DNA from 4 places in the Leclercia sp. AS011 genome. Region 1 is predicted to be linked to each of the others. Evidence: predicted binding sites of a transcription regulator. Region 1 holds the regulator's gene; each other region holds the start of a gene.
What was found. Region 1 encodes LexA, which represses DNA repair genes until DNA is damaged. Its sites were predicted from a motif close to TNCTGTATGTACATACAGNA; they were not measured.
Positions count from the first base shown of each region.

Region 2: uvrB (excinuclease ABC subunit UvrB) is a predicted target of LexA. The motif match lies at 1,424-1,443, and genes of this name have one in related genera.
Region 3: sulA (SOS-induced cell division inhibitor SulA) is a predicted target of LexA. The motif match lies at 1,487-1,506, and genes of this name have one in related genera.
Region 4: sbmC (DNA gyrase inhibitor SbmC) is a predicted target of LexA. The motif match lies at 1,998-2,017, and genes of this name have one in related genera.

Region 1 is NZ_JBBCMA010000006.1:178,535-183,710, forward strand. Features, by position in the region: gene zur (zinc uptake transcriptional repressor Zur) at 1-389, shown strand, start outside; gene WFO70_RS19610 (CsbD family protein) at 459-668, opposite strand; gene dinF (MATE family efflux transporter DinF) at 810-2,129, opposite strand; gene lexA (transcriptional repressor LexA) at 2,193-2,801, opposite strand; gene WFO70_RS19625 (diacylglycerol kinase) at 2,911-3,279, opposite strand; gene plsB (glycerol-3-phosphate 1-O-acyltransferase PlsB) at 3,435-5,176, shown strand, end outside.
Region 2 is NZ_JBBCMA010000001.1:2,119,134-2,124,309, reverse strand. Features, by position in the region: gene bioD (dethiobiotin synthase) at 1-135, shown strand, start outside; gene WFO70_RS10080 (ABC transporter ATP-binding protein) at 74-772, opposite strand; gene uvrB (excinuclease ABC subunit UvrB) at 1,519-3,534, shown strand; gene yvcK (uridine diphosphate-N-acetylglucosamine-binding protein YvcK) at 3,678-4,586, opposite strand; molybdenum cofactor riboswitch at 4,811-4,945, shown strand; gene moaA (GTP 3',8-cyclase MoaA) at 4,933-5,176, shown strand, end outside.
Region 3 is NZ_JBBCMA010000001.1:1,870,052-1,875,227, forward strand. Features, by position in the region: gene yccS (YccS family putative transporter) at 1-698, shown strand, start outside; gene WFO70_RS08960 (TfoX/Sxy family DNA transformation protein) at 683-1,309, opposite strand; gene sulA (SOS-induced cell division inhibitor SulA) at 1,527-2,039, shown strand; gene ompA (porin OmpA) at 2,394-3,449, shown strand; gene matP (macrodomain Ter protein MatP) at 3,517-3,972, opposite strand; gene WFO70_RS08980 (Lon protease family protein) at 4,159-5,176, shown strand, end outside.
Region 4 is NZ_JBBCMA010000001.1:505,345-510,520, reverse strand. Features, by position in the region: gene WFO70_RS02285 (DUF496 family protein) at 1-179, opposite strand, end outside; gene WFO70_RS02280 (FUSC family protein) at 347-1,405, opposite strand; gene sbmC (DNA gyrase inhibitor SbmC) at 1,508-1,981, opposite strand; gene dacD (serine-type D-Ala-D-Ala carboxypeptidase DacD) at 2,103-3,275, opposite strand; gene sbcB (exodeoxyribonuclease I) at 3,468-4,904, shown strand; gene WFO70_RS02260 (APC family permease) at 4,993-5,176, opposite strand, start outside.

The sequences.
Region 1 (5,176 bases):
GCGCCTACGACCTGCTCGACCTGCTGCGTGAGAGCGAGCCACAGGCCAAGCCGCCGACCGTCTATCGGGCACTCGACTTCTTACTCGAGCAGGGTTTTGTGCATAAAGTGGAATCGACCAACAGTTACGTGCTGTGCCATCTGTTCGATCAGCCGACTCACACCTCAGCGATGTTCATCTGTGATCGCTGTGGCAGCGTGAAGGAAGAAGGTGCTGAAGGGGTGGAGGATATCATGCACAGCCTGGCGGCGAAGATGGGCTTTGCCCTGCGCCACAACGTGATTGAAGCGCACGGTCTGTGCCGTAACTGCGTTGAGGTGGAAGCCTGCCGGCATCAGGAAAATTGCCAGCACGATCACTCTATCCAGCTGAAGAAAAAGCCGCGCTAAGAGCAAAAAAACAGGCGACCTGAAAGGTCGCCCTGGGCGTACATCCGTGTACCTGCGGGTATAGGTTAATTACCAGCGATAGTTGTTACGGGTTTCCCAGTCACCAACTTCTTTCTCTGCCTGGTCTTTCTCATAACCATAGCGTTCCTGGATTTTACCCACCAGCTGGTCACGTTTACCTTCGATGACGGTCATGTCATCATCAGTCAGGTCGCCCCACTGTTCTTTTACTTTACCTTTAAATTGCTTCCAGTTACCGCCGACTTGGTCTTTATTCATCATCGATTCCTCTTCGTTCGGTCGTTAAGGTTAAGTTCGTCCTGAAATTCGTTTCGTGCTGGACGTGATAATTATTATAGATAACCCTGCGGCGTTGGGTTTGTTATTCGGAATCTTTTACCATTTTGCCAGGCGAAGCCGCTACGAGAACCAGGTTCCGTTGCGCCAGTGCCGGTGCCAAATCCAGCCCAGCGAGAGCCCCCGCAGGGCCAGGAACACGCTCAGGGCCAGCCACAGGCCGTGGTTACCCAGCCACGGGAGGGTGAACAGCGTCAGGCCGAAACCGGCGGCCGCCACGGCCATGCTGTTGCGCATCTCTGCCCCGCGGGTTGCGCCGATAAACATGCCATCCAGCAAATAACACCAGACCCCTACCACCGGCAGGATCACCTGCCAGATAAGATAGTGGCTTGCCAAAGCGCGCAGCTCGGGCAGCGAGGTCAGCAGGGCAACGATCCGATCGCCTGCCAGAGCATAGACGAGGGCAAAGACCAGCGCCACCAGCCCGGACTGACGACAGGCCGCCCGCCACACCTCACGTAGCTGGCCGCTTTCCCGCGCGCCGTAGGCCTGGCCGGAGTGCGCCTCGACCGCATAGGCAAAGCCATCCAGCGCATAGGCGGTAAAGGTCAGCAGGGTCATCAGCACGGCGTTAACGGCGATGATCTCCGGGCCCAGCCGCGCGCCCATCACCGTCAGCGTCCCGAAGCAGAGCTGCAGCAGCAGCGAGCGCAGCATGATGTCGCGATTGAGCGCCAGCAGCTTACGGATATTGCCCCGCCAGCTCGCTTTCAGCAGCGCCAGCGAAATACCGCGCAGGGCCAGCACCCGCCAGACCATCCACAGTCCGATCAACAGAGTGGCGTACTCGGCGATCGCGGTCGCCAGCGCGGCCCCCTGCACGTTCATCTGCAGGCCCATCACCAGCCAAAGATCCAGCACGATGTTAAGCAGGTTGCCCACTACCAGCAGGATCACCGGTGCCCGGGCATACTGTACGCCCAGCAGCCAGCCGAGCAGCACCAGGTTCGCCAGCGATGCCGGGGCGCTGAGCCAGCGGATCTCAAGGAAGCGCCGCGCCTGATGGAGAACGGCTTCGCTGCCGCCGACGATATGCAGCGCCAGGTCGATGAGCGGCGTGCGCAACAGCACAATCAGCAGTCCAGCACCCAGGGCGAGGATCAACGGCTGCACCAGCGCGCGGGCCAGACGCAGCGGATCCTTTGCGCCATAGGCCTGGGCGGTGAGCCCGGTGGTGCTCATGCGCAAAAAGAGCAGCAGCATAAACAGGAAGCTGGTTGCCGTTGCGCCGATGGCGACACCGCCGAGATAGACGGGCGAATCGAGGTGACCAATTACAGCCGTATCCACCAGCCCAAGCAGAGGGACGCTGATATTGGAGACGATCATGGGAAGTGCAAGACGCCACAACGCCTTGTCTGAAGCAGTCAGGAGAGACATGAAAATGTTCGCCGGAGACAGGAAAAGCAGACTGCGGCAGTGCCGCAGTCTGTCAGAAAGCAGTTATAACCACTCACCGTTGCGGATGACGCCAACCGCCAGACCTTCGATGGAGAAGTTATTTTCACGCAGGTCGACAACAATCGGGGAAAACTCGCTGTTTTCCGGCAGCAGCTGCACGGTGTTGCCCTGCTTTTTCAGGCGCTTAACGGTGACTTCGTCATCGATGCGCGCCACCACGACCTGACCATTACGCACGTCCTGGGTTTTATGTACCGCCAGCAGATCGCCGTCCAGGATACCGATATCTTTCATCGACATGCCGCTTACGCGCAGCAGAAAATCTGCGCTCGGTTTGAACATGCCCGGATCGACCTGATAGTGGCCTTCAATGTGCTGTTGCGCCAGCAGCGGTTCACCAGCGGCGACGCGACCGACGAGCGGCAGGCCCTCTTCGGCTTCAACCAGCAGGCGAATACCGCGAGACGCACCGGAGACAATCTCAAGCACACCCTTGCGCGCCAGTGCCTTAAGGTGCTCTTCGGCGGCATTTGGAGAACGGAAGCCAAGACGCTGCGCGATTTCTGCACGCGTCGGCGGCATACCCGTCTGGCCGATATGATCCCGAATGAGATCAAACACCTCTTGCTGCCTGGTCGTTAACGCTTTCATTCCGCCCCCTGGGTGTATATACAGTTATGCTGTGAGTATATACAGCTAAAGGTGATTTTGGAACCACAAACCGCATAAAAAACCAGAGACTTGTTCGGTTTCTGAAGGCTTATCGTAAATGTCCCCAAAGCAGCGTGACCCAGGTAAACAACGCAACCATAATCGCCATCAGCACGGCGGCAGAGCCCATATCTTTTGCCCGGCCCGACAGCTCATGAAAGTCAGAGCCGATGCGGTCGACTACCGCCTCAATCGCACTGTTCAGAATTTCGACTATCATCACCAACATCACCGAGCCAATCAGGAGTACGCGGGTAATGGGATCAACGTCCAGCCAGCAGGCAATGATAATCGCCGCGACGACCGCAACACCCTCCTGGCGAAATGCGGCTTCATTGATCCAGGCAGCACGGATGCCCTTCCATGAATAGCCGGCAGCTTTAATGATTCGGGTTAACCCAGTGGTATTATTGGCCATTAAAAGAAACCTTTCTTCGAAAATAGCGTCAGAAACGGTGGTTTAAGCGCCTGGCGCAGCCACCGGAAGTATGACGGGTAACAACAGAAATTTTGCGCGCTTTCTGTTATCCTTGCGCCGCAATTGCATTTTTAACCAGAGGCTTTACATCGTTTATGTCTGGCTGGCCACGAATTTACTACAAATTACTTAATTTACCATTAAGCGTCCTGGTAAAAAGCAAGTCTATTCCGGCGGTTCCGACGCTGGAATTGGGACTCGATACCTCGCGTCCTATTATGTACGTTTTGCCTTATAACTCGAAGGCCGACTTGCTGACGCTGCGCGCCCAATGCCTGGCGCACGATCTTCCCGATCCACTGGAACCGCTGGAGATCGACGGCACCCAGCTGCCGCGCTACATTTTTATCCACGGTGGCCCTCGCGTGTTCACCTGGTACACCCCGAAAGAAGAGTCGATCAAGCTGTTCCATGACTACCTCGACCTGCACCGCAGCAACCCGCTGCTGGACGTGCAGATGGTGCCGGTGTCGGTGATGTTTGGCCGTCGTCCCGGGCGCGATAAAGGCGAGGAGAATCCGCCGTTGCGCATGCTCAACGGGGTGCAGAAATTTTTCGCCGTCAACTGGCTGGGCCGCGACAGCTTTGTCCGTTTTTCACCGTCAGTCTCCCTGCGCCGCATGGCCGATGAGCACGGTACGGATAAGACCATCGCTCAGAAGCTGGCCCGCGTGGCGCGCATGCACTTTGCACGTCAGCGTCTGGCTGCAGTAGGCCCGCGCCTGCCGGCTCGTCAGGATCTGTTTAATAAGCTGCTGGCCTCGAAAGCCATCGCCCGTGCCGTCGAAGACGAAGCGCGCAGCAAAAAAATCTCCCACGAGAAGGCGCAGCAAAACGCCATTGCCCTGATGGAAGAGATTGCGGCCAACTTCTCCTACGAGATGATCCGCCTCAGCGACCGTATCCTGAGCTTTACCTGGAACCGTCTCTACCAGGGGATCAACGTGCACAACGCCGAGCGTGTGCGCCAGCTTGCCCACGACGGCCATGAGATTGTCTACGTGCCCTGCCACCGCAGCCACATGGACTACCTGCTGCTCTCGTACGTGCTCTATCATCAGGGGCTGGTGCCGCCGCATATCGCTGCGGGTATCAACCTCAACTTCTGGCCGGCAGGCCCGATCTTCCGCCGTCTGGGTGCGTTCTTTATTCGCCGTACCTTTAAGGGCAACAAACTCTACTCCACCGTGTTCCGTGAGTATCTGGGCGAGCTGTTCAGCCGCGGCTACTCGGTGGAATATTTCGTCGAGGGGGGTCGTTCCCGTACCGGGCGTCTGCTCGATCCGAAGACCGGCACCCTGTCGATGACCATTCAGGCGATGCTGCGTGGCGGTACGCGTCCGATCACCCTGGTGCCGATCTACATCGGTTACGAGCACGTGATGGAAGTGGGTACCTACGCCAAAGAGCTGCGCGGTGCCACCAAAGAGAAAGAGAGCCTGCTGCAGATGCTGCGCGGTCTGAGCAAGCTGCGTAATCTCGGCCAGGGCTATGTCAACTTCGGCGAACCTATGCCGCTGATGACTTACCTGAATCACCGTGTGCCGGAGTGGCGCGAGTCCATCGATCCAATCGAAGCGGTGCGTCCGGCCTGGCTGACGCCGACGGTCAACGCCATTGCTGCCGATCTGATGGTGCGTATTAACAACGCCGGGGCGGCCAACGCCATGAACCTGTGTTGTACCGCCCTGCTGGCCTCTCGCCAGCGCTCGCTCACCCGCGAGCAGCTGACCGAGCAGCTCAACTGCTATCTGAATCTGATGCGCAACGTGCCCTACGCGGCAGATTCTACGGTACCGACCGCCAGCGCCAGCGAGCTGATCGAGCACGCGCTGCA
Region 2 (5,176 bases), on a different contig from region 1:
GCACCGCTGTTGGGCGAGATCCCGTGGCTGGGCGAACAGGCCGACACTTCTGCCGTCGGGCAATATCTCGACCTTACTGCGCTGACGCCGTCGGCCCCATCCAGTGGGCAATCAGCGGGTCATCCAGCTCGCTGACCCGGCCCTGGGCCACGTTGCGCCCCCGGTAAAGCAGGCAAAAGCGATCCGCCACCCGACGGATCAGGGAGAGGTGCTGCTCGGCCAGCAGCACCGAGAGCCCCAGCTCCCGGTTGAACCTCAACAGCAGCTGCGCCAGCTTGAGGCTAAACAGCTGCCCGGTACCGCGGCTGGGCTCGTCGAGGATCAGCAGGCGAGGGCGGGTCACCAGCGCGTTAGCCAGTGCCAGCTGGTACTGTTGGTCGTCGTTAAGACCCGAGGCCCGCTGCTGGCGCAGCGGGTAGAGCTCCGGAAAGAACTCAAACACGTCGCGGCTCACCGATCCGCCCGCGACGCCTTTCGCCATCAAGGCAATATGCAGATTCTCCTCCACCGTCAGTTGCGAAAAGATCCGCCTGTCCTGCGGGACAACGCTTATTTCCGCCCCGGCCGGGTGTAATTCACCGGGGGTCTCGTGCCAGACCATGGTGCCGCTGGCGATGGGCAGCAGGCCGGCAATACAGCTCACGAGGGTGGTTTTCCCCATTCCGGGCAGCCCGACGACGCCAGTACAGACGCCGGGCGGCAGATCGAGGTCAACGTTCCACAGGGTGTGGCGATCCCCGTAATACTGGTTTACGGCGCGCAGGCTTAACATGGTAGTGCTCCTTTTCAGGCATCGGTGTCCGCAGAGACTCTGCAAGACTCTTGCCACTGCCCTGAAAACAGCGATTAAACCTTTATTTTTCGGATTAGGTTCAAAATTCAGCCTGGCGAGGGCAGGGAGATGCACTGCATCGGTGCCCCCAATGATGCGCCTGGTGCAGGTGCTATTTTGGCTAAAATGTGAGCAGTGCCTCACCAATTCGTTAGCTGTTTTTTGTCATCCGATCGCCAAAATTGGGTGATAAAATTTTTTTACCGTCGCGCTGTGGGCAAAAACCGGGAACGAGCCGAGTCACGTTCCGTATGGGCTGGAGGCAGTTATCCACTATTCCTGTGGATAACCATGTGCATTAGAGTTAGAAAACACAAGGTAAGCGAGAGAATACGCGGCTTGCGCCTGAATTGCTGCGAAACGCGTCTTTTTGAAAACTTTATTGCAGATCAAAGCGTTAAATAAAAGCAATCATTGTCATCAAAGTGTCAATTTGATGGGCTAAAGTCCGGCGGCTCGCCTTGACAAATGTTAAAAAACAAAAAATTCTGGGGATAACCCACCCCTGCTGGAATTTTATCCCGCCGCAGTCGAAATTTTACGCAGCTTTGCTTGATTCTGACGGGTGCTGGCACAAAATGGCGCAGATGTTACTGGGATTATATCCAGTATAAATTACTGGCAAAAATGGCCATCAGGAGTAAAATTACACACCTGCCGTATTAATCATCATCAGGTCGCCGTTCATGAGTAAACCGTTCAAACTGAATTCCGCTTTCCGTCCTTCTGGCGATCAGCCCGAAGCGATTCGCCGTCTGAAAGAGGGGCTGGAGGATGGGCTTGCGCACCAGACGCTGCTGGGGGTGACCGGTTCGGGTAAAACCTTTACCGTCGCCAACGTGATCGCCGATCTGCAGCGCCCGACGATGGTGCTGGCACCCAACAAAACCCTGGCCGCACAGCTGTACGGCGAGATGAAAGAGTTCTTCCCGGAAAACGCGGTGGAGTACTTCGTCTCGTACTACGACTACTATCAGCCGGAAGCCTACGTCCCCAGCTCCGATACCTTTATCGAAAAAGATGCCTCGGTGAACGAGCATATCGAGCAGATGCGTCTCTCCGCCACCAAAGCCCTGCTCGAACGGCGTGACGTGGTGGTAGTAGCCTCGGTATCCGCCATTTACGGCCTCGGCGATCCCGATCTCTACCTGAAGATGATGCTGCACCTGACTCAGGGGATGATCATCGATCAGCGCGCCATCCTGCGGCGTCTGGCGGAGCTGCAGTACACCCGCAACGATCAGGCGTTCCAGCGCGGCACCTTCCGCGTTCGCGGTGAAGTGATCGACATCTTCCCTGCGGAGTCGGACGACTTCGCCCTGCGCGTGGAGCTGTTCGATGAAGAGGTGGAGCGGCTGTCGCTGTTTGACCCGCTCACCGGCCACGTGGAGTCGATTATTCCGCGCTTCACCGTCTATCCGAAAACCCACTACGTGACCCCGCGCGAGCGTATCGTGCAGGCGATGGAAGATATCAAAGTCGAGCTGGCGGATCGCCGCAAAACGCTGCTGGAGAACAACAAGCTGCTGGAAGAGCAGCGCATCAGCCAGCGTACCCAGTTCGATCTCGAGATGATGAACGAGCTCGGCTACTGTTCCGGTATCGAAAACTACTCCCGCTATCTCTCTGGGCGCGGGCCGGGCGAGGCGCCGCCAACCCTGTTTGACTACCTGCCGGCGGATGGCCTGCTGGTGGTGGACGAATCCCACGTGACCATCCCGCAGATTGGCGGGATGTATCGCGGCGACCGGGCGCGTAAAGAGACCCTTGTGGAGTACGGCTTCCGCCTGCCGTCCGCGCTGGATAACCGTCCAATGAAGTTTGAAGAGTTTGAGGCGCTGGCACCGCAAACTATCTACGTTTCCGCGACGCCGGGCAATTACGAGCTGGAGAAATCCGGCGACGAAGTGGTGGATCAGGTGGTACGTCCGACCGGCCTGCTGGATCCGATTATCGAAGTGCGTCCGGTTGGCACCCAGGTGGACGACCTGCTGTCGGAGATCCGCGCCCGCGCCGCCATCAACGAGCGCGTGCTGGTCACCACCCTGACCAAACGTATGGCGGAAGACCTGACCGAATACCTCGAGGAGCACGGCGAGAAGGTGCGCTATCTGCACTCGGATATCGACACCGTGGAGCGTATGGAGATCATCCGCGACCTGCGCCTGGGCGAGTTCGACGTGCTGGTGGGGATCAACCTGCTGCGAGAAGGGCTGGATATGCCAGAAGTGTCGCTGGTGGCGATTCTGGACGCCGATAAAGAGGGCTTCCTGCGCTCCGAGCGCTCGCTGATCCAGACCATTGGGCGCGCCGCGCGTAACGTCAACGGCAAAGCGATTCTGTATGGCGACAAGATCACCCCGTCAATGGCGAAAGCGATCGGTGAAACCGAACGCCGTCGTGAGAAGCAGCAGGCCTACAACGAAGAGCACGGCATCACGCCGCAGGGTCTGAACAAGAAGGTGGTCGATATCTTGCAACTCGGCCAGAACATCGCCAAAACCAAAACCAAGGGTCGCGGCAAGTCGCGCTCACCGGTGGAGGCCGATACCGTTGCCCTGACGCCGAAAGCGCTGCAGCAGAAAATTCACGAACTGGAAGGGCAGATGATGCAGCATGCGCAGAATCTGGAGTTCGAAGAGGCGGCGCAGATCCGCGACCAGCTTCATCAGCTCAGGGACCTGTTTATCGCGGCATCCTAATAAAAGCAAAACGGCAACATAGTTGCCGTTTTTAGTGTTTGCACCCTCTCCCTGTGGGAGAAGGCCGGGATGAGGGCACCATACCGCACTAACCTGTAGGCCCGGTAAGCGCAGCGCCACCGGGCGATACAGACCGCACAACCTCAGCCCAACGCCTGCACCGCCTTCTCCAGCGCCACCCGCAGCAGATGCCGGTCATGGCGATACTTAATGTCGCTCGCCTCGAGCGGCTCCTGCACCACCACCCGGCCTTCCATGCCTGAGACATCAGTGCCAGGACCAACCACCACTGCATCGATAATCTTCTTCCCGACGTACTGCTCCATCAGCGCCAGCTTGTCGGCCAGCGATAGTCCGGCGGCGGCAGGGCTCAGTTCGCGCCCCAGATTGCCGATGTAGACCACCGGGGCGGGCGTCCGACGCAGCGCCTGGGCCAGCTCGTTAATCAGCAGCAGCGGCATCAGGCTGGTGTAAAAACTACCCGGGCCAACCAGAATTAAATCTGCTTCACCTATGGCCTCCACCGCTTCGCGGGTCGCTGGAACGGTGGGGTAGAGCATCAGCTCTTTCGGCGGCAGAACCAGCTGATCGATATTTACTTCGCCATAGACTTCATGGTCGTTACTGTCGATGGCCATCAAATCCACCGGAAGTTCAGACATCGGAATCAAAAACGCATCCACTTTGAGCAGGTTGCGGATTAAATTGATCGCCTCCAGAGGCCGCACGCTGAGGTGATCCAGCGCCTTTAACATCAGATTTCCGAGGTTATGGCCTGAAAGTTCGCCATTACCGCCAAAACGATACTCAAACATCGCTGAGGCGACGCTGGGTTCGGCGATCAGCTGATTTAAACAGTTGCGCATATCACCCCAGGCGATGCCCCCTTCGGAGCGTCTGATGCGCCCGGTTGAGCCGCCGTTGTCGGTGGTGGTCACGATCCCGGTAAGCCGCGACCCGAGCGATGACAGCGAGGACATCACCCGGCCCAGTCCGTGGCCGCCGCCGAGAGCGACAACGCGATCGAGATCCGCAAAAGTGCGATTGCGCATAGAAATTCCTTAGTAAGACGAACACCTTAACAGTAACTCAACTACCCCTAAATGACGATGCTCCGCCCGGGGCAAAATGACATATATCAATGCAATAATTTGATAATGACGTATTCTGGGACGAAATGGCACGAACATGTCGATATATATAAGTTTATATAGCGAACGGCGGAATAGCGAAACTGCTATTTACACGCTACTATCGGCATAACCACGTTTTCAAAATCGAAAACATACACTCTAGCCTTTGCGCCTGTGTCGACAGATATGGTGCTCTGGCCGTGGCGGTTTCGCCACCAGGGTACAGAAAGAAATGACTGTGCCTCCCGTATCAGGAAAGGTGTACATGGCTTCACAACTTACCGATGCATTCGCGCGTAAGTTTTTTTACCTGCGTTTGTCTATTACCGATGTGTGCAATTTCCGTTGCACCTACTGCCTGCCGGACGGCTACAAACCCGGCGGCATCACCAATAACGGCTTTCTCTCCGTGGACGAAGTGCGCCGCGTGACGCGTGCCTTTGCCGCCATGGGCACTGAAAAGGTCCGTCTGACCGGCGGTGAGCCTTCGCTGCGCCGTGACTTCACCG
Region 3 (5,176 bases), on a different contig from region 1:
GCAACGTCCAGTACGCGCACGCCACTATGTTCATCACCCTGCTGGTGTTGCTCTGTTTCAATCTGCTCGGTGAAGGCTTTGAAGTGGCCCTGCCGCGTATTGTCGATACCCTGATTGGCTGCGCCATTGCCTGGGCGGCGGTGAGCTTTATCTGGCCGGACTGGCGTTTCCGTAATCTGCCCCGGGTGCTGGATCAGGCGATGAATGCCAACTGCCGCTATCTGGATGCCATCCTCGAGCAGTACCATCAGGGCCGCGATAACCGCCTGACCTATCGTATCGCCCGACGTGACGCTTACAACCGCGATGCGGAACTGGCGTCGGTGGTTTCGAACATGTCCAGGGAGCCGCGGGCGACAGCGGAAACGCGTGAAGTCGCGTTCCGTCTGTTGTGTCTGAACCATACCTTTACCAGCTATATCTCGGCGCTGGGTGCGCACCGCGAACGGCTGACCAGCCCCGCCATCCTGGCCTTGCTTGATGATGCCGTCTGCTATGTGGATGATGCGCTTCATCAACGTCCGGCGGATGAACCCCGGGTGCAGCAGGCACTGTCCGAACTGGCGCAACGCATTTCGCATATTGAACCGGGTGCCGAGAGCAAAGCGCCACTGGTGCTGCAGCAAATCGGTCTGCTTATCGCGTTGCTGCCAGAAATTTGCCGATTACAGCAGCACGTTAATCAACTGCCGGAGTGAGGGGGGTTCTCCACCGGCAGCTTTTTGTACCACTCCACCAGCTCCCGGCGCCTGTTCTCCGGGAGCGCCGCTTCATGCAGCCCGACAATCGCCCCTTCCAGCGCAAACAGCACCTTGTAGCTCAGGTGCTTGTTAAGCGCTCTGATCTTCAGCCAGCACTTTTCGGCGCCGAGGGTGCGTAACGCTTCTTCGTTGATGATGCCTGCCTCGTTCAGCAGGATCTCAAGCTGAAAGGTGAGATTGGGTAAATCTTTCAGCCTGTCGCGCTTGTATCGCTCGCGGCGCTCCCGCCGCGCGGCTTCGAGGGCAAATGAGGAGAGCTGCAGGAGTTTATCCCGATCCTGCCAGAGCGCCTCATCAACGCGGTAATAGTTCAGCAATACCGCGCGCCCCCGTTTTACCAGCGTTAAGTAAGAGGAGGCATTGTTGACGCAATACTGTGCGCTCTCTTCACAGGCGCGCAGGTATAACTCCCCGTCTGAGACCATGGCAAAGACCGCGTCATCCACCGCCAGGGTGTAGCCGCCAAACAGCGCGCGGTGCTCAACATCACCCAGGGATGAAAGGTATTTCGTAGATTGATAGATCCGCTCATATGATAACTTTTTCATGATATTTCCCTTGTAAATCATGCAGTAATAGTGAATTCATTTGTTAACGGATCCGTTAGCCAAAAAATAGGTAACTTACGATCGAACGGCAAGATGATTTTTCAATCCGTCTGAATAACGAACCAAATTTGCGAGGCGCTTTCCGAAAATGAGGTTGATCTTTAGACGTACAGGGGTTACTGTATATCCATACAGTAACTACAGGGCTGGATTGATTATGTACTCTTCAGGCTATGCAAATCGTTCAACAACTTTCTCTTCTTCCGCGGGCAAAAGTGCACGGAGTTCCGCTGCTGCGTACATGTCCACCGGGTTGATCAGTGAAGTGCTTTACCGTGAAGACCAGCCCATGATGACGCAGCTGTTATTGTTGCCTCTGTTACAGCAGCTTGGTCAGCAGGATCGCTGGCAGCTGTGGCTGACGCCGCAGCAGAGATTGAGCCGGGAATGGGTGCAATCGGCGGGATTACCCCTGACTAAAGTGATGCAGGTGAGCCAGATGGATCCCTGCCATACTGTAGAATCGATGGTGAGGGCCCTGCGTACCGGGAATTACAGCGTGGTGATTGGCTGGTTTACGGAAGAATTAACCGAAACGGAACAACATCGCCTGGCCGAAGCGGCCGAAGAAGGTAACGCACTGGGCTTTATTATGCGTCCCGTACGAATGAATGCTCTGGGCAACGGACACCTTTCTGGGCTAAAAATTCACTCAAATTTGTATCATTGAGTAAAAATAAGAGTTTTCCTGGAATTTTTTTTGCACGCGCTGTACGCCATTGGTTCCCTTTCTAAAAGCCGCGACAAGTCTTGTCTGCCGCGGCTTCCTCCAGTTTAGCATGTCCAAAACTTCGCCATAAATGTTAAATATTGTGTATACAAAACTTTTTTTTTCATATGCCTGACGGAGTTCACACTTGTAAGTTTTCAGGTACGTTGTAGACTTTACATCGCCAGGGGTGCTCGGCCTAAACCGAAGATATCGGTAGCTTTACTCTTTGTCCCCGCCCCCCGGTGAAGGATTTAACCGTGACTCTCATTGAGATTCTCATGGCGATTTTTGGATGATAACGAGGCGCAAAAAATGAAAAAGACAGCTATCGCGATTGCAGTGGCACTGGCAGGTTTCGCTACCGTAGCGCAGGCCGCTCCGAAAGATAATACCTGGTATGCTGGTGGTAAACTGGGCTGGTCTCAGTTCCATGACACTGGCTGGTATAACGACGCTCTGAATAACGACGGCCCAACTCACGAAAGCCAGCTGGGCGCAGGCGCGTTCGGTGGTTATCAGGTTAACCCGTACGTTGGTTTCGAAATGGGTTACGACTGGCTGGGCCGTATGCCTTACAAAGGCGACAACGTTAACGGCGCATTCAAAGCTCAGGGCGTTCAGCTGACTGCTAAACTGGGTTACCCAGTAAATGACGCTGTAGACATCTACACCCGTCTGGGCGGCATGGTATGGCGTGCAGACTCCAGCAACAGCATCGCTGGCGACGACCATGACACTGGCGTATCTCCAGTATTCGCAGGTGGCGTTGAGTGGGCAATGACCCGTGACGTTGCTACCCGTCTGGAATACCAGTGGGTTAACAACATCGGCGACGGCAACACCGTTGGTGTTCGTCCAGACAACGGCATGCTGAGCGTTGGTGTTTCTTACCGCTTCGGTCAGCAGGAAGAAGCAGCGCCAATCGTTGCTCCAGCTCCAGCCCCAGCTCCAGAAGTACAGACCAAGCACTTCACTCTGAAGTCTGACGTTCTGTTCAACTTCAACAAAGCAACCCTGAAACCAGAAGGTCAGCAGGCACTGGATCAGCTGTACACCCAGCTGAGCAACCTGGATCCTAAAGATGGTTCCGTAGTGGTTCTGGGCTTCACCGACCGTATCGGTTCTGACGCTTACAACCAGGGTCTGTCTGAGAAACGTGCTCAGTCCGTTGTTGACTACCTGATCTCTAAAGGTATCCCGGCTAACAAGATCTCCCCACGTGGTATGGGCGAATCTAACCCAGTTACCGGTTCTACCTGTGACAACGTGAAAGCTCGCGCTGCACTGATCGACTGCCTGGCACCAGATCGTCGCGTAGAGATCGAAGTTAAAGGCATCAAAGACGTTGTAACTCAGCCAGCGGCATAAGTTATCGTCTTATAAAAAAACCCCGCCATGTTGCGGGGTTTTTTATTGCCTGAAGAAAACTGAAAGGCTACTTCTTACCGGCCAGCAGCGCCTGTAGATCGGTTTTCAGGGTCGACATCTGACTGGCGTACTTCTCTTTATGTTCCGCATCTTCAATCAGTTGCACGATGGTCTCTGACAAGGTTTTTCCGCGACGCTGGGCAAGCCCGGCCAGACGTTGCCAGACCATAAACTCCAGATCGATCGATTTCTTCCGGGTATGCTGGTGCTCGGCATTAAAATGCCGTTTACGCCGCGCGCGGATGGTCTGCTTCATGCGGTTAAGTAGCGCCGGATTGATGTGTTTATCTATCCAGCCGTTGACCAGAATGGGTTCGTTTTCGAGGGTCAGCAATAAATCTACAGCTTCTTTTGCAGCACTGGCTTCGAGGTAGCACGTGATCAATTCCCCTTCACGGTGTTTTTTGACCAGATACTTCCATTTCCAGCCGCTTTCGAGATTTTCCAGTTGTTGGTATTTCATTGCGATCTCAGTGTGACCGTGTAACTGTGTTCAGAATATCAGTTTTTTGGCAATCTGCTGAAAAGAAATCATATCCTGTGACACGCGGTGATGCATTCATCGCTGGAAACGCCCATTCCCTCATGGGCAGAGCCTGCGCCTTACGGTATACTCCATCGTTTTACTTCTGACTAAAAAACATCAACTTTGACCATTACGAAACTTGCATGGCGTGACCTGGTTCCGGATACCGAAAGCTATCAGGAACTGTTTGCACAGCCAGATCTCGCGAACGAACACGAATATATCCTCAGCGACACACAGCCCCGTTTGCATTACGCAATGGAGCAGATGTTGAGCCCGTGGGCAACTTCACCATTCATGTTATTGAAAGCGCCAGACGAAGCGGAGTATCTGAGTCTTCTGGCGGATGCCATGCGGCAGCTGCAACCAGAAACCGGGACGGTCTTTGGGGGTGAATACAGCATTGATGGGCGTACTGTTACCTTTGCACCGGCAACCGTACCCGATGGCCGTTTTGCGGTCACAGGCAACATTGTTTCGGCGGGCTGGACAGAAGCAGAACAGCTGTTCGGCTGCCTGCGCCAGTTTAACGGTGAGTTGACCCTGCATCCCGGCCTGGTCCATCAGGCCAACGGCGGTGTGTTGCTCATCTCCCTGCGCACGCTTCTGGCCCAGCCTCTGCTGTGGATGCGCCTGAAAAACAGCGTCAGCCAGCAGCGCTTTGACTGGGTGGCGTATGATGAGTCGCGCCCTCTTCCGGTCGCCGTTCCTTCTATGCCGCTCTCTCTAAAAGTGGTGCTGATTGGCGATCGCGAAGCGCTGGCCGATTTCCAGGAGATGGAACCCGAGCTGGCCGACCAGGTGGTGTACAGCGAATTCGAAGACAGCACGCAGATCGCCGATGCCGAAGATATGCTGCAATGGATCCAATGGGTACATGCCGTCTGTCAACGCGCGCAGTTGCCAACGCTGGCGGCCGACGCCTGGCCGGTGCTGATCCGCGAAGCGGTGCGCTATACCGGCGATCAGGAGACCCTTCCGCTTTGTCCTCTGTGGCTTGGCAAACAGCTGCGTGAAGCTGCGGCCATGACCGATGACGGCATCCTTACCGGCGAACAGCTCTCCCAGATGCTGGTGCAGCGAGAGTGGCGTGAAGGCTACCTTGCGGATCGCATGCAGGACGAGATCCTGCTGGAGCAGA
Region 4 (5,176 bases), on a different contig from region 1:
GCTTCAACGCTCATGCCAGGTTTGATGTAATCGCTCAGGTTGTCCAGCAGCAGGACACGCTTCTGGTTGTCACGGATCTTCTTCTCAACGTCCTGGATTTCACGTTGCAGTTTGTTCTTGCGGCGGAACAGGCGGACGAATTCCAGAACATCCTGGAAAGAAGGCTTGGTAGTTTCCATTTTTACACCCCTGATAATGTGAGATTCGGATTCGTTTAAACAACCGCGATGCCGTTAACCTTACTGACAGCGATTGCTGATGACAATAATTTTTCCTTTGTCCCTATCATAACCTCAATTTCTGCTGAATCGAAGCAGCAGGCAACACAACCGCGCATAGCCGCTTTTTATTTGCGCAATGCCCGGCAGATAAGATGTGACAACAGCTCCAGCTGCCGCGCAAGTTCCATGCTCAACCATACATAGCCATGAATGGGCGTTTCCGCCACGTTTTCGCTGGTTCGATCGTTAATCAACTGGCGCAGCTCGGCAACAATTTCATTCAGCCGCTCGGTATTTGCCAGAATGGGCTGCGGATTACCTTCGTAAAGCGCATGGGCGATGGTGAGCAGCGTCTGCTGCGTCATCTGCTGGGTCTCTTTTAAGGTCCGGGCGTTCAGCATCACAAAATGGCTGGCCCGGGAAGCCCAGTGGGCGTTGATTTGCAGCTCCAGCATGCAGACCAGGTTGCGGCTGACGGTCTGAATGGCTTCGAAGATGGCTTTCTGGATATGGGTCTCTTTGCTGGCCGGAGTGATCAGGCCGCGCATTTTGACGACGTCGTTAAGGATGGTTTGCAGGTGTTTTTCCAGGCGCGGACGCTCCACCAGGTTAGGGGAAAAGCCCGCCTGATAGACCCGGTTAAAGGCAGTGACGTAGTTCGCCATCTGGATGCGCCAGTGCAGAAACGCCCGCTGCGGCCAGATACCGGTAAACAGCATCGCCAGCAGGGAACCGAGGATCACGTCGCCGCTTCGCCACAGCGCGGTGTGCATATCCCCGGTCGGCGCACCGATCACCACCGCCAGGGTGATGCCAATAAGCAACGCCTGATAGGGCCGTTTGCCCAGCGCCAGCCAGCCGCAGAGGAACATCGCCGCCGCGCACCACAGCAGCATCAGCGGCAGGGAGATAAGCTCCAGCTTGAGGGCAATCAGCCCCAGCGCCGAACCCAGAATAGTGCCGCCAATACGCTCAAAGGCGCGCGGCACCACGTTGCCCCAGAAGGAGATGGGCCCCATGATCACCACCAGGGTAATCAGTGGCCATGTGCCTTCCGGCACGTCCAGCAGACGCACCAGCAAAAAGGTGAGGATAAACGCCAGCGCGATACGGCAGCCATGTACGGTGCGGTAATGGCGATACAGTCGAATTTCAAAAGGCGTCAGAGTTTTGTCGGGGCGCACAGGCTCTCCAGCATTACGGCAAACCCTGATTGTACTGTGTTTTCTGCCGGTGTGGTGGCACCCGGCAGAAAAACCCTGTGAAGAGTGAGCATACCTGTGGCGTTACGCGACCCGGTTTTGTACCGGAATAAACATCTCGATATCCCAGTAACCATCGGCGTTACCATTATTCAGATAACGTTCGAAGCAGGGTTTCGGCGCGATCTGACGATCTACATCTTCGAGCAGGCTGTCGAAAAACAGGTTCCACGGCGTGGCGAAATCATGGTTCTCAACGCGGGCAGTGGCGACCGCGTACTCACCTTCGGCCACTTCGGTGAGGATCACCCCTTCGCTGTTGGCGGGGATGACAAAATCGTCCGGTACGGTGACAACCGTATCGCAGCGTAACTTTTCAGCCGGGACTTCATCAGGATTATCATAATAGACCGCCACCCACTCCAGCGGCTGAATGTGCTTGCCATCCACCCACATCACCAGCTGCTCAAAGCCCTGCTTAACCGTTTGCTCCCAGGGGCCAACCATATGAAAACCGGCGATTTTGCGTTTATTCTGGTGCTTGATGCTGTAGTCCATGCTGCCTCCGATTGGTTACTGTATATACATACACTATAATGCAGAGAAAAGCGGTTTAACAATGACGATCTGTCTATTATGCGAGCAGGCTCGCACAGTGGCCAGCCTGCTCATCTCACCGTCAGGCTTTGTGATGCAGATAGTCGCTCAGGCGTGAGAACATCCCGCCTTTCCCGACGCTTTCCAGCGTCACCAGTGGCCAGTGGGCGACCACCTTATCGCGATCGTAAAGCTCAATCTCCCCGACCCGCTGATGCGCGGCAATCGGTGCTTCCAGCTCTTTTTTATCCAGTACATATTTAGCTTTGATGTTCGGCAGCTCCGCTTTCGGCAGCGCCAGCCAGAAGTCCTGATCGGTCCCCAGCGAAATCTGCTCTTTATCGCCGTACCAGATGCGTTCGATGCCGACCTGCTTACCGTTACGCAGGATCTGCACGGTATCGAAGTTCTGCTGTCCCCAGTGCAGGAGCTTGCGCGCCTGATCCTCGCGGCCTTTTGGACTGTCGGCACCCATGATAACGGCAATCAGGCGGCGCTGACCGTCCACGGCCGAGGCAATAAGGTTAAAACCGGCCCCGGAAGTGTGCCCGGTTTTCAGACCATCGACGCTGAGGGATTTATCCCACAGCAGGCCGTTACGGTTCTGCTGGGTGATGCCGTTCCAGGTCAGGCTCTTCTCGCTGTACATGTGATAAAACGCCGGCTCACCGTGGATGATGGCCCGTGAAAGCACCGCCAGGTCATACGCCGAGCTGTGCTGGCCCGGGGCGTCCAGACCGTGCACCGTTTCAAAATGGGTATCGCGCAGATTCAGCTTTTTAACGTAGTCATTCATCATAGTGACGAACTGCGGCTGCCCGCCCGCTACGTAATCGGCCAGCGCCACACAGGCGTCGTTGCCGGAGTCGACAATCAGGCCGCGGCTGAGGTCGCGTACCGAAACCTGCTCACCCGCCTTCAGGAACATCAGCGAGGAGCCGTCAAAAACCGGATTGCCTTTGGCCCAGGCATCCTGCCCGACCGTGACCATATCGTCCGGGGTGATGCGATGGCTGTCGATGGCGCGATCCACTACATAGCCGGTCATCAGCTTGGTCAGGCTGGCCGGATTGCGCTGCACGTGTTCATTGCCCGCCGTTAAAATCTGCCCCGTCGTGTAATCCATCAGCACCCAGGAGCCTGCCTGGACGGCTGGCGGCTGCGGCGCATAGTTAATCGGATCGGCAGCCAGCGCGGAAGAAATGCTCAAAGTGAGTAAAGAAACAGCAATAAACAGACGGCGTTTCAACGGTATATCCTCAGGTCATTTAAAATCGTTGCCCTTTTTACGGAACTTTTCCGCTGGATACCTGGAATAATTGCAAAAAAATGTGACAGCACGCAGGTTTTTCCTGGAAGATGACTCGCAAATTTGCAGGCCGGGGGCGCTTTTCCTTCGGCGTGCCAGGCTGGATGGTTTACCATAGGGGTGTCACTCATAAACAGGATGGTATTACTGGTGTCTGACTCCGCCGCGCTGCCTACATTTTTATTCCACGACTACGAAACCTTTGGCACCAGCCCCTCGCTGGATCGCCCTGCCCAGTTCGCCGCGATCCGCACCGATGCCGATTTCAATATTATCGGCGAGCCGGAGGTGTTTTATTGCAAGCCCGCCGATGACTATTTGCCCCAGCCCGGCGCGGTAATGGTCACCGGCATCACTCCGCAGGAAGCCCTTGAGAAAGGGGTAAATGAAGCGGAGTTTGCCCGTCGCATTCATGACCTGTTTACCGTGCCCAACACCTGCGTGGTGGGCTATAACAACGTGCGCTTCGATGACGAAGTGACCCGGCATATTTTTTACCGCAACTTCTACGATCCCTATGCCTGGAGCTGGCAAAACAAGAACTCGCGCTGGGATCTGCTGGATGTGATGCGCGCCTGCTATGCCCTGCGCCCTGAAGGGATCAACTGGCCCGACAACGAAGATGGGCTCCCCAGCTTCCGCCTTGAACATCTGACCCGCGCGAACGGCATTGAACACAGCAACGCCCATGATGCGATGGCGGATGTCTATGCCACCATCGCCATGGCAAAGCTGGTCAAGACCCGGCAGCCGAAGCTGTTCGAGTACCTGCTGAGCCATCGCAGCAAGCAGAAACTCACCACCCTGATTGACGTGCCGCAGATGAAGCCGCTGATGCACATCTCCGGGATGTTCGGTGCCTGGCGCGGGAATACCAGCTGGGTGGCTCCGCTGGCCTGGCACCCGGAAAACCGCAACGCGGTGATTATGGTGGATCTGGCCGGGGATATTACTCCCCTGCTGACCCTGGACAGCGACAGCCTGCGCGAACGACTGTACACCCCCAAAAGCGAACTGGGTGACGAGGCCGCCGTGCCGGTGAAGCTGGTGCATATCAACAAATGCCCGGTGCTGGCCCCCGCCAACACCCTGCGCCCGGAGGATGCCGAACGGCTGGGAATTGACCGTCAGCACTGCCTGGACAACCTGAAACGGCTGCGGGAAAACCCGCAGGTGCGCGAAAAAGTCGTGGCGATATTTGCCGAAGCAGAGCCGTTCGTCCCGTCAGAGAACGTCGATGCCCAGCTCTATAACGGCTTTTTCAGCGACGCCGATCGCTCCGCCATGAATATCGTGTTGCAGACCGATCCCCGCAATCTGCCCGCGCTGGATATCACCTTTGCCGACCAGCGCATCAACAAGCTGATCTTTAACTACCGGGCGCGTAATTTCCCCGGCACGCTGGATGAAGCCGAGCAGGAACGGTGGCTGCAGCATCGCCGCAACGTGTTTACCCCTGAGTATTTGCAGGCTTACGCCCAGGAGCTGGAGATGCTCTACGGTGAGTATGAAGGGAATGCGGAAAAGCAGGCGCTGTTGAAGGCGCTGTATCAGTATGCACAGGCAATTGTGTGATTTGAAAAAATAAAAAAGCCGGAGGCGATGTCTCCGGCTTTTTTTTGCTTTGCCCGGCAGCGCTATGCTTGCCGGACCAACATATTTATTAGACTACGTCTTCGTACTGAGGAACCGGGTTGCGGAAGCTTTTGGTTACGCACGCCAGGTAAATCAGGCCGATACCACCCCAGATCAGACCCAGAACCATGGAGCTCTCTTCCAGGTTGATCCACAGCGCACCAACAGTCAGCGCACCACATACCGGCAGCAGCAGGTAGTTGAAGTGGTCT